2 regions of the Paenibacillus sp. GCM10027629 genome follow, and region 1 is predicted to be linked to the other one. Evidence: a T-box and tRNA genes for the amino acid it is inferred to sense, from the RefSeq annotation. Region 1 holds a T-box; the other holds one or more tRNA genes.
What was found. A T-box is a leader RNA that pairs with one kind of tRNA and senses whether it is charged. The one in region 1 lies ahead of ACFQZR_RS10925 (valine--tRNA ligase), so its partner is inferred to be a tRNA-Val.

Region 1 (5,098 bases):
AATTACATTGCCAATGAATCGAGTACAAAGTCTGGACGATATTTCAGTCGAGATTGAGAATTTCGATGTGGATCTGCTATCGACGCGAACGATTAACATTAATGGCGTACTGTCGCTCAAAGGGATTGAACTTACACAGCCGGAGCAATCGCCTTGGATGGCCGAGCAATTTACCGTTGTTCACCAGACCGAGCCGGCAAAAGTTCAGGCAGCTGCACCGAAGGATTTCCGTTCCCAATCGGAAGAAGACGTACCGGAAGAGGCGTTCCAGGCCTCGAAGAATAATGATGTTGGCGATATTCTCGAATCCGTCAGCTTGTACGAGCGTGAGCAACAGATTGAGCACGAGATTGAGCAAGAGATTGAGCAAGAGAAGTATCAAGGTATAACGTTTCACCCCGAATTTATAACCGTTCAAGCCGAGGGAGCGGATAGTCAGAATCGGATTGAGCAAGAAGATCGTGAATCGACGGAACGCATTGCCGAGGTAACGCTCAGCGATCAGCCACAACAGATCGATTCACTTGAGACGGACAAGGAACCTCGTCTGGAATTCACACCTCAAGAACCGATTGAGCAAGAAAAAGAAAAAGTGTTTATTTCAAATTCGGAGCACCCGATCGAAGAGTCACAGCAGGCACCTTTCTATGATTACGGGTTAGTAGAGGAGAACACGAGCTCCGAAGCGGAGGAGCTTTCTCTTGAAGAGCGGATCGAGGAAGAGAAGAAAGCGCTCAAGGTTGCTTTTAACAGTAAGAAAGAGCCAGAACCTGAGAATGCTAATAATATGGGTCTTAGTGCGCTGCTCTATTCGAGTAAGAATATCAAGGAAATTGAGACGCGTCATGCCGTGGAAGAACTGGAGAAGCAAGCGAAGAAGCTGCGTTCTAGTTCGAATGGTGAAGAAGTCGAATGGAAGAGTCTGTTCTTGAATCATGAAGATGAGAAGAGAGCCTTCCGCAAGTTAAAGATTTGTATAGTTCAGCGGGAAGAAACCTTGGATATGATCGCCGATCGCTATAACATGAATCCACGTGAACTGCTGTTATATAATCGATTGAATGATCATACGATAGCGGAAGGTCAAGTTTTGTATATCCCATAATTGAATTGAGTGGAGCAAAATGACATTCGATGATCATGATGTTCAGCGTGGATCGGATGAGCGAGCCCCGTAACCAGAGCCACTTCGAGAGAATCTCGACCGGGTCAGGTGAGGGGTTTTTTGCTGTTCTGTGAGTGTCTTGCCTTATATATGTTAAAGAGGCCTTACAGACCCTCGCCTGCAAAGCCTCCCAGACATGATGTATGCTAATAGACGTTAAATAAAAATCCTAAGTAGATTAAGAACAGTGCAAAAAGGACGAAGACACCAAAACCCGTAGGTAATATGAGGGTATGGACAAATTGGATGCAGATTAAAGGGAAAATGACGCCTTTGACGGTATAGCGGTTTTTGTACCACCATCGTTCCACGTTGGACCACCACCTTATCGTATTCTATGAGGATTGACGAGCTGGTATGACTAGGAAGCCTAGCTTCTGTGCATCTGCTTGCAATGATTGACGATGAGGGATTTAAATGATAAAATATTGGATATTCTATATAGGAAAGACATTGAAAGGGAATAGTAGGCACCGAACCCTTCAGAGAGTGGAGCTGACTGACGCTGTGAGGCTCCGCAGGATGTAGTTGCTGAAGTCGCCCTGGAGTTGTTTGTTCGAATCCTTCTAGATGCAGATGTATCTGCGATGAATGGAAGAGCTAGTGCAAACCGGTTGCAGCCGTTATCTGTTGAGTGTCGCATGCTATAAGGTAGATGATGTTTGTTAGCGGTATGCGAAACAAAGGTGGTACCACGGAAGATATCCTTTCGTCCTTTGAGACGAAGGGTTTTTTTATTTGTTCAACTCCCAAGTTTATTGGTTTTACCTATAGACTTATACATGGATTGAACGTGTAGGTGTAGACTCTGAATGTAAATAAATGGAGGGTTTATCATGTCAGAAGCACAGGATAATAAAAACCAGACGTCAATGCCAACGACGTATGATCCAAAAGCGGCCGAGCAGAAGTGGTACGATTTCTGGATGAAAAATGAATTTTTCAAAGCAGGTCAACGTCCGGATGCGCCGAAGTATTCCATAGTGATCCCACCGCCGAACGTAACAGGAATGCTTCATATTGGGCATGCGCTCGACTTTACATTGCAAGATATTCTTGTGCGTACGAAGCGGATGCAGGGTTATGATGCGTTGTGGTTGCCAGGTTCTGACCATGCAGGGATTGCGACACAGACGAAAGTTGAGCAGAAGCTGCGTGAAGGCGGCGTAACGCGCCATGATCTGGGACGCGAGAAATTTCTAGAGCAAGTATGGGATTGGAAAGAAACTTACGCGAACACGATACGTGAGCAATGGGCGAAAATGGGGTTGTCACTCGACTATTCCCGTGAGCGGTTTACACTCGATGAGGGTCTGTCCAAAGCGGTACGTGAAGTCTTCGTGAAGCTCTATGAAAAAGGCTTGATCTATCGCGGCAAATATATCATTAACTGGGATCCGGCAGCACGCACAGCATTGTCGGATATTGAAGTAGAGTATAAGGAAGTACAAGGCCATTTGTATCATTTGAAATATCCACTTGCAGATGGCAGCGGTTCGATCACAGTGGCAACGACGCGTCCGGAGACGATGCTCGGTGATACAGCGGTTGCAGTTCATCCCAAAGATGAACGTTACAAAGATATGATTGGCAAGATGCTTATCCTTCCAATTGTTGGGCGTGAAATTCCGGTGATTGCGGATGATTATGTTGAGAAAGACTTCGGAAGCGGCGCGGTGAAAATTACGCCAGCACATGATCCGAATGACTTTGAAATGGGTCTTCGCCATGATCTTCCACAAATCACAGTGATGGATGAGTCAGGCGTCATGAACGAGCTTGCTGGTAAGTACCAAGGAATCGATCGTGCGGATTGCCGGAAGCAAATCGTAAATGACTTGAAAGAACTAGGTGTATTGATCAAGATTGAAGATCATGTTCATCAGGTAGGACATAGCGAGCGCAGCGGAGCTGTGGTTGAACCGTATCTCTCAACACAATGGTTCGTACGAATGAAACCATTAGCTGAACGTGCGATTGAAGCGCAGAAGTCAGGCGAAGGCGTTAACTTTGTACCGGATCGGTTCGAGAAAACATACTTGAACTGGATTGAGAATGTTCGTGACTGGTGTATTTCCAGACAGCTCTGGTGGGGACACCGTATTCCGGCCTGGTATTGTAGTGATTGCGGTGAGCTTCATGTGGCGCATGAAGATGTAACGGCTTGCTGCAAATGTGGCAGCGCGAACCTAAAACAAGACGAGGATGTACTGGATACGTGGTTTAGTTCAGCGTTATGGCCTTTCTCAACACTTGGATGGCCAGAAGATACAGAAGATTTGAAACGCTACTATCCGGTTGATGTGCTCGTAACAGGTTACGACATCATTTATTTCTGGGTTGCTCGCATGATCTTCACGGCGCTGGAATTCACTGATGAAATTCCATTCAAAGATGTATTAATGCATGGTCTTGTTCGTGATTCCGAAGGACGCAAAATGTCCAAATCCCTCGGCAATGGTGTTGACCCGCTTGAGGTTATCGACAAATACGGTACAGATGCCATGCGCTATATGATCTCCACGAGCAGCACGCCAGGGCAAGACCTGCGTTTCCGCTGGGAGCGGGTTGAGCAAGCTCGTAACTTTGCCAATAAAATTTGGAATGCCTCCCGTTTTGCGTTGATGAATCTTGAAGGCTTCACGGTTGATCAGATCGATATCAGCGGCAATCTCTCAACGGCGGATCGCTGGATCCTACACCGTTTGAACGAAACTGCACGCGATATTACACGTCTGATGGATTCTTACGAATTTGGTGAGACAGGACGCCTCTTGTATAACTTTATCTGGGATGATCTATGTGATTGGTACATCGAGTTTGCGAAGCTTAGCCTCTACGGTGAGGATGCGGAAGCGAAACGTACGACCCAATCCGTATTGTCCTACGTGCTTGATCGTACACAGCGGATGATCCATCCATTCATGCCTTATATTTCCGAGGAAATATGGCAGCATTTGCCGCATGAAGGCGAGACGATTACGCTTGCTGCTTGGCCGACATACGATGAGAAATTGGAAGCTCCGGATGCCGTGAAAGAAATGAACTTGCTGATGGACATTATCCGCGCTGTTCGTAACGTACGTGCAGAAGTGAACGTTCCGATGAGCAAGAAAATTGAACTTGTCATTAAATCGGCTGATGCGCAGAGTGATGCGATTATCCGTAACAATGAAGGCTACATCAAACGTTTCTGTAACACTTCGCAGTTCGAAGCTTCTACAGACATTGCTGTGCCAGAAAAAGCGATGACAGCCATCGTGACGGGCGCCGAGCTGTATCTTCCGCTTGCAGGGTTGATCGATATTGCGCAGGAAATTGAGCGTCTTGAAAAAGAAGTGAAGAATTTAAGAAGCGAAGTTGAACGTGTCGATAAGAAGCTTGCCAATGAAGGTTTTGTTGCCAAAGCACCTGCTAAAGTCATCGAAGAAGAGCGCGCGAAACAGCAGGATTATTCCGATAAGCTTGACAAAGTGCTTGCACGCATTCAAGAGCTGCAAAGCTAAGAGTGAAGGGTGAGATCACCATGGCGGACAATCGCGGGGCTGTAACGACAGCCCCTTTCGACCAATACCAACAAGCAGTAGATTGGATTAACGGACTCATTCCATTCGGGATTCGTCCTGGTATGCAGCGTATTGAGCTGATGATGGAGCGGCTCGGGCATCCGGAGCGCACATTGAAATTCATTCATGTCGCGGGGACGAACGGTAAAGGATCGACGTGTGCGTTTCTTACCTCTGTGCTTCGTCAATCGGGCTATGATGTCGGAACGTTCACATCACCGTATATTACGAAGTTTACAGATCGCTTCCAGTATAATGGCACGAACATTCCTGAAGAGACTTTGCTAGCGATCACGAATACTTTGAGGCCTCTCGTTGAAGAGATAGCCGCGTCTGAATTGGGATCACCAACGATGTTCGAGGTCTC
Region 2 (5,098 bases), on a different contig from region 1:
TTACGTTAAGTTTGTCATTATTCGCTCCTGTTCTTGCGGCATGCAGCAAGGGTGAAGGCGAGGAAGCCGGACAAGAGAAAGTATTACGTATTGGTACGATCTATAGTTACGGAGGCGACGATTCTTATCTTCGCCAGCAATACACAGATATCTATGAATATACGCATCCGAATGTGAAGATTGAATTCGTATCGGCGATTGACAATAGCAACTATCGTTATGAAGAGCCTAAGCCAGATCAGAAGCAACCAGATCCATTTGAAGAGACGAAGAAGCTGCTCTCTGGTCCAAATGCTCCTGACGTGATGATTATGGACACGAATGTGTACAAGAAGCTCGTTCGTGAGAATATGTTGAAACAGCTGGATCCAATGATCCAACAAGATAAATTTGATACTACAGATATTGTTCCGACTGTTATGGAAGGAATTAAAGATTTAGGCGACAACAATATTTATGGTCTTGCACCTACGTTTGGTTCATCGGCCTTATTCTATAATAAGAAATTCTTCACACAGAACAATATTGAGCCGCCTAAAGACGGCATGAGCTGGGAAGATGTCTTTACGCTAGCACGCCGTTTGAAATCGGGTGATGGTGCGAACAAGAAGTTCGGACTTCAATTGAATCGTTGGTCAGGAGATCCATTCTATGATATGACAGGAACGTATCTCTCTGCCTTGCAGCTTCGTATGTTCGATGATAAGGGCGACAAGATGACGGTTGATACACCAGCTTGGGAGAAGGCTTGGAGCACATTTGCGAAGCTGGTATCCGAGAAAGTTATTCCAACACAAAAAGACCTACAACAGGATGATTCGTCTAATGGACGTTATAATCCACTTGCAAGCGATAGCTTCTTGTCTGGCAAAACAGCAATGACGATTGCAGACTACAGCTATGTAAATGATATTTTGGATGCGAATAAAAATGCGTCAAAAATTAAGAACTTCGAGAAAGTGGATTGGGATGTTGTAACCCTTCCAACGCATCCTGAAGCACCGGGCATTGGCGGTAATATCTATCTGAACAACTTGATGGGTATTAATGCCAAAGCTCAAAATGATAAAGATGCTTGGGATTTCATCAAGTTCTTAAATAGTGAAGAATGGGCAAAATTGAAATCGCGCAGCAGCTATGAGATTGTATCCCGTAAGAAATATATTCAACCAAAAGATGGTTTGAACTATAACATTGCAGCTTTCTATACGCTCAAGCCTGTCACACCGAACAACCAAGAGATGGATCTGTATAACAAGTACCCTAACATTTATCAAGTGCAAGAAAAAGGAAGAGAGATCTTCCAGACGGTACTTGATGGCAAGAAATCTTCTGCAGAGGGCTTGAAAGAGTGGCAAAAAGAAGGCGACAAGTTGCTTGTCGAGATGAAGAAGAACCCAGGTAAGCCTATTGGTGGCGGTGGGGAAGTCATGAACGGTGGCACGGTAGAAGGCGTCCCAGCAGGTTAAGTAAGGAGAGCCTTAAACTTCGTATGAAGTTTAAGGCTTTTTTTTCATGTTATGGGGTATTCTATAGGCATAAAGAAGACATCATGATAAGACAGGAGCTGAGTCAATATGAAATGGATCTACTGGGGCAAGTTGTACAATACCAAATTTCAAGCGAGCTGCATCCTGAAGCGTATCGAGAATGACGCATGGATTTATGGCTATGCAGATCCGCAGGAAATCGAGATTTTTCGCTCGCGTAAGGGTCGTTATGGAGTACGATTTATCACCTAAGGTGATAATTGTTTAGAACGTTAAATTTTTCTTGACTTTACTCGTATATATAGTGTATATTTATTTTTGTCGCTATTGAATAAATGACGCGGGGTGGAGCAGCTCGGTAGCTCGTCGGGCTCATAACCCGAAGGCCGCAGGTTCAAATCCTGCCCCCGCAACCAAATTCTTATGATGATGAATTGATTAAGGGCCCTTAGCTCAGTTGGTTAGAGCGGTCGGCTCATAACCGATTGGTCGGGGGTTCGAGTCCCTCAGGGCCCACCATAGTAATCCTTGATCTATCATACATAAGTTTCAGAGATTTCTAGATTTAAGATTTAGATTGACATCGCAATTAGAATTTGGTACTATAGTATTTGTCTTCATAACATGATCTGTTAGCTCAGCTGGGAGAGCACTATCTTGACAGGGTAGGGGTCAGTGGTTCGAGCCCACTACAGATCATACGAGATCAAACCTGAGAGTCCTTGATATATAAGGGCTCTTTTGTTTTTATTAATATTTATTTGGATTGAACAGCCTGGTACAAGATAAACCCTTACGGAGTAAGGGTTTATTGCATTTCTGGAGTTTTATAATTCGTAGATTATTGCATATAAGAACATCTAACGAATGAAGTCTTCTTGCGATATCGAACCAAGGATGCTGGCGGCTGTACGCACCGAGTTATTCTTTGTCAGTTCCGTTACGATAGTATCGATGTGATCGTACACTTCTCGTGGAGCTTTAACCGATTCAAGTATTTTGATTGGCGTATCCACATCGGCAACATTGAGGTGAATCGAACCGCAACCGAATACACGCTGCCAGAATGGTAACACTAGACTCTTATCTAGTACTTTATAAAAATCCAATTCATCCTCTACCAATGAAATGAATCCTTTTCTTGTGACCAATCTTTTCTCGTACACAAAGTATTTTGTAAATGAAAGCGGCAAGCCGAAGATTGTGCGTTTTCTCCCTTCCCAAATTAACGATCCACGTGTTAGCGACTCTTTATTTGACATTCGAGTCTACCTCCTTGAGAGAAAATTATAGAAAAATTAGAAGTCAATACCTTCCTAATTGTAGCATTTTGACATGAGTAACGGAACCTGAATAATTTTAGGCAGCTGAAAAGATGATTCCTGTATTGGTGAAAAGCCTTGAGGATAGAGAGAGTAAGCCTTAATTCCATACCGTCAACTCATGTGTTAAATATAATATTTTTATTTGATGTTATATTTAATTCGATTCCTGGATTTGAAGCAGATCCAGGAGGACCAGCAGCATGTCCTCCAGTCGAATCCGATCGTCAACGAAGTGCTGCAGATTTATTCCATTAAATAGGGCCATGGATGCTGTGGCAAGAATCCTCGCATCCAACGGGCTGCCCACAATTCCTTCATCCTTCATCACTTGATAAAAATGTGTAAGGAATTGTCGCCATTCCTCCATCTGCTGAATGAGTCTTTCTTTGACCATGGGCAGTTCATTCGAGTTCATGCATCCATGGATTAGCAGCAGTGAGGATCCTTGCTTATAGGATTCTTTAACTAAACGCAGTGAATAGTCCTTGAATTTGGCAAGCAAATTTCGATCTTTCTGTTCCAGTGCAGCCTTCAAATCATCAAAGAAAAAATCAATCCCGTCCTTAATAATTTTAAGTAAAAATTCCTCTTTACTAGGGAAGTGAGCATAGAAGCCTCCCTTGGAGTAGCCGGCATGTTTTACAATTTGGTCTATGCTTGTATTGGAGTACCCTTGGCGTGAGAATAGCTCTACTCCGGACTTCATTAACTTTTCGATTGTCTGCTGTGATTGCTCCTGATGGCCCATCCAAATTTCCCCTTTTTATAATTCTGTCGTCCTATTGATTATACCACATTCCTTTTATATAATAATTTCCAGTATATACCGACTGGTTGGTATCTGAATTGGACGAAGGGATTTTGACTAGGGTAACCGTTCGGTGAGTAAAAAAGTAAAGGAGACATAAAGGATGAAGAAAAGGAACTGGATTATTACTGTAGCAATTGTAGTCCTGTTGACATTGGTTTTCGTACCGGTACAGCAGTCCTACAGTGCGGAGGGAGCTGCAGCGACCGGGATTACAGGCAGTGCTCTTGATGGACAGTTTAGCCTCAGTCACGAAGTCAAAATTTACGTTCCATCCACGGTGAAAGGCAATATTCAGATTACAGAAGAAGCACAGCAAAAGTTCGTCGATCAAGCACTTGCGAAATTCTCTGAATGGTTCGGTGGTGCTACGGCGATCGATGGTGAAGGGGCTTGGGTCGATAAAGATAAAAAATTGATCAAGGAAAATGTGACGATTGTGTACTCATTTGCTGAAACATTGGATAAAAAATCGTTAGATCAAGTGGTAGCTTATGCGAAGCAGCTGAAGGAAGATCTAGCTCAATCTTCGGTATCCCTTGAAGTCGATGGCAAGATGTATTTTATTGAATAAAAGCAAAATGCTCTATAAATCAAATATTTAGCTATCATCATTATATGTGAGACAGAATCATAATCTGTCTCTATTTTATTTATTGGAGGGAAATCATGAATCCATCATCCAACAATGAACCGCATACACAAACGATTGGACAGAGATTTAAAAAGAAGCCTGTATTCATTATTGTCGCAGTCATCGTCATTGCTGTAGTCTTGATATTTGTACTTTTGTCAGCTTCTAAGGGAGATAAACAGGCATCTGAGGTGATCCGGAAGTTCCAAAACGCCATTGCGGCAGAAGATACCCAGGCATTACAAAAGCTGCTATCCGTTGATGACCAAGCAATGAAAGTGACGGAGGATCGTCTGCGCCGGCTGATCCAATATGCGAAGGAAGAACCGAAGTATTATGAAGCAACGCTTCAGATTTTTACTGCACAACAGGCGTTGTTGGAAGAAGCGGAATATGTAAACACCGGATTGCTCGACCACATGTCGCCAGATGAAGTGTTAAAAGCAGGTGAATTGTATCTCAAGAAAGAGTCCGGGTTCTTATCGGATACGTTCAAGATTGGCGTTCGTCCGCAATATTTGAAGATCACGCTGGAAAATGATAACGGAACCATCGTGGTGGATGGGGAAGAGATCCTGAAGGTTAGCAAGGACAATCATTCGACTAAAGTAGGGCCGCTCCTCCCGGGTGAGTATCAGGTTGAGTTTAAAACCATATTTGACTATGCGAAAAGAGATGTTACGAAAAGTGAAACGGTTAGCTTATTCGGTCTGGAATCCGATACAGAATACTCTGATTATGTTACAGGTGAGAGTGTGAAGATTTATAGCGATCTAATGGAAGTACAGGTATATTTGAATGATCAGCCTACTCCTTTTTTTCAGAAAAGTTATAAGGACAG

Region 2: it has a tRNA-Val gene. The T-box ahead of ACFQZR_RS10925 (valine--tRNA ligase) is inferred to sense a tRNA for this amino acid. The anticodon was not compared.

What each region holds. Positions count from the first base shown of each region.
Region 1 is NZ_JBHTGZ010000009.1:359,533-364,630, forward strand. Features, by position in the region: gene ACFQZR_RS10915 (LysM peptidoglycan-binding domain-containing protein) at 1-1,105, shown strand, start outside; gene ACFQZR_RS10920 (hypothetical protein) at 1,312-1,476, opposite strand; T-box leader at 1,610-1,885, shown strand; gene ACFQZR_RS10925 (valine--tRNA ligase) at 2,002-4,671, shown strand; gene ACFQZR_RS10930 (bifunctional folylpolyglutamate synthase/dihydrofolate synthase) at 4,692-5,098, shown strand, end outside.
Region 2 is NZ_JBHTGZ010000003.1:550,822-555,919, forward strand. Features, by position in the region: gene ACFQZR_RS02965 (ABC transporter substrate-binding protein) at 1-1,469, shown strand, start outside; gene ACFQZR_RS02970 (hypothetical protein) at 1,578-1,742, shown strand; tRNA gene ACFQZR_RS02975 (tRNA-Met) at 1,830-1,906, shown strand; tRNA gene ACFQZR_RS02980 (tRNA-Ile) at 1,933-2,009, shown strand; tRNA gene ACFQZR_RS02985 (tRNA-Val) at 2,117-2,189, shown strand; gene ACFQZR_RS02990 (PH domain-containing protein) at 2,351-2,752, opposite strand; gene ACFQZR_RS02995 (TetR/AcrR family transcriptional regulator) at 2,970-3,563, opposite strand; gene ACFQZR_RS03000 (DUF3574 domain-containing protein) at 3,727-4,197, shown strand; gene ACFQZR_RS03005 (TcaA 3rd/4th domain-containing protein) at 4,293-5,098, shown strand, end outside.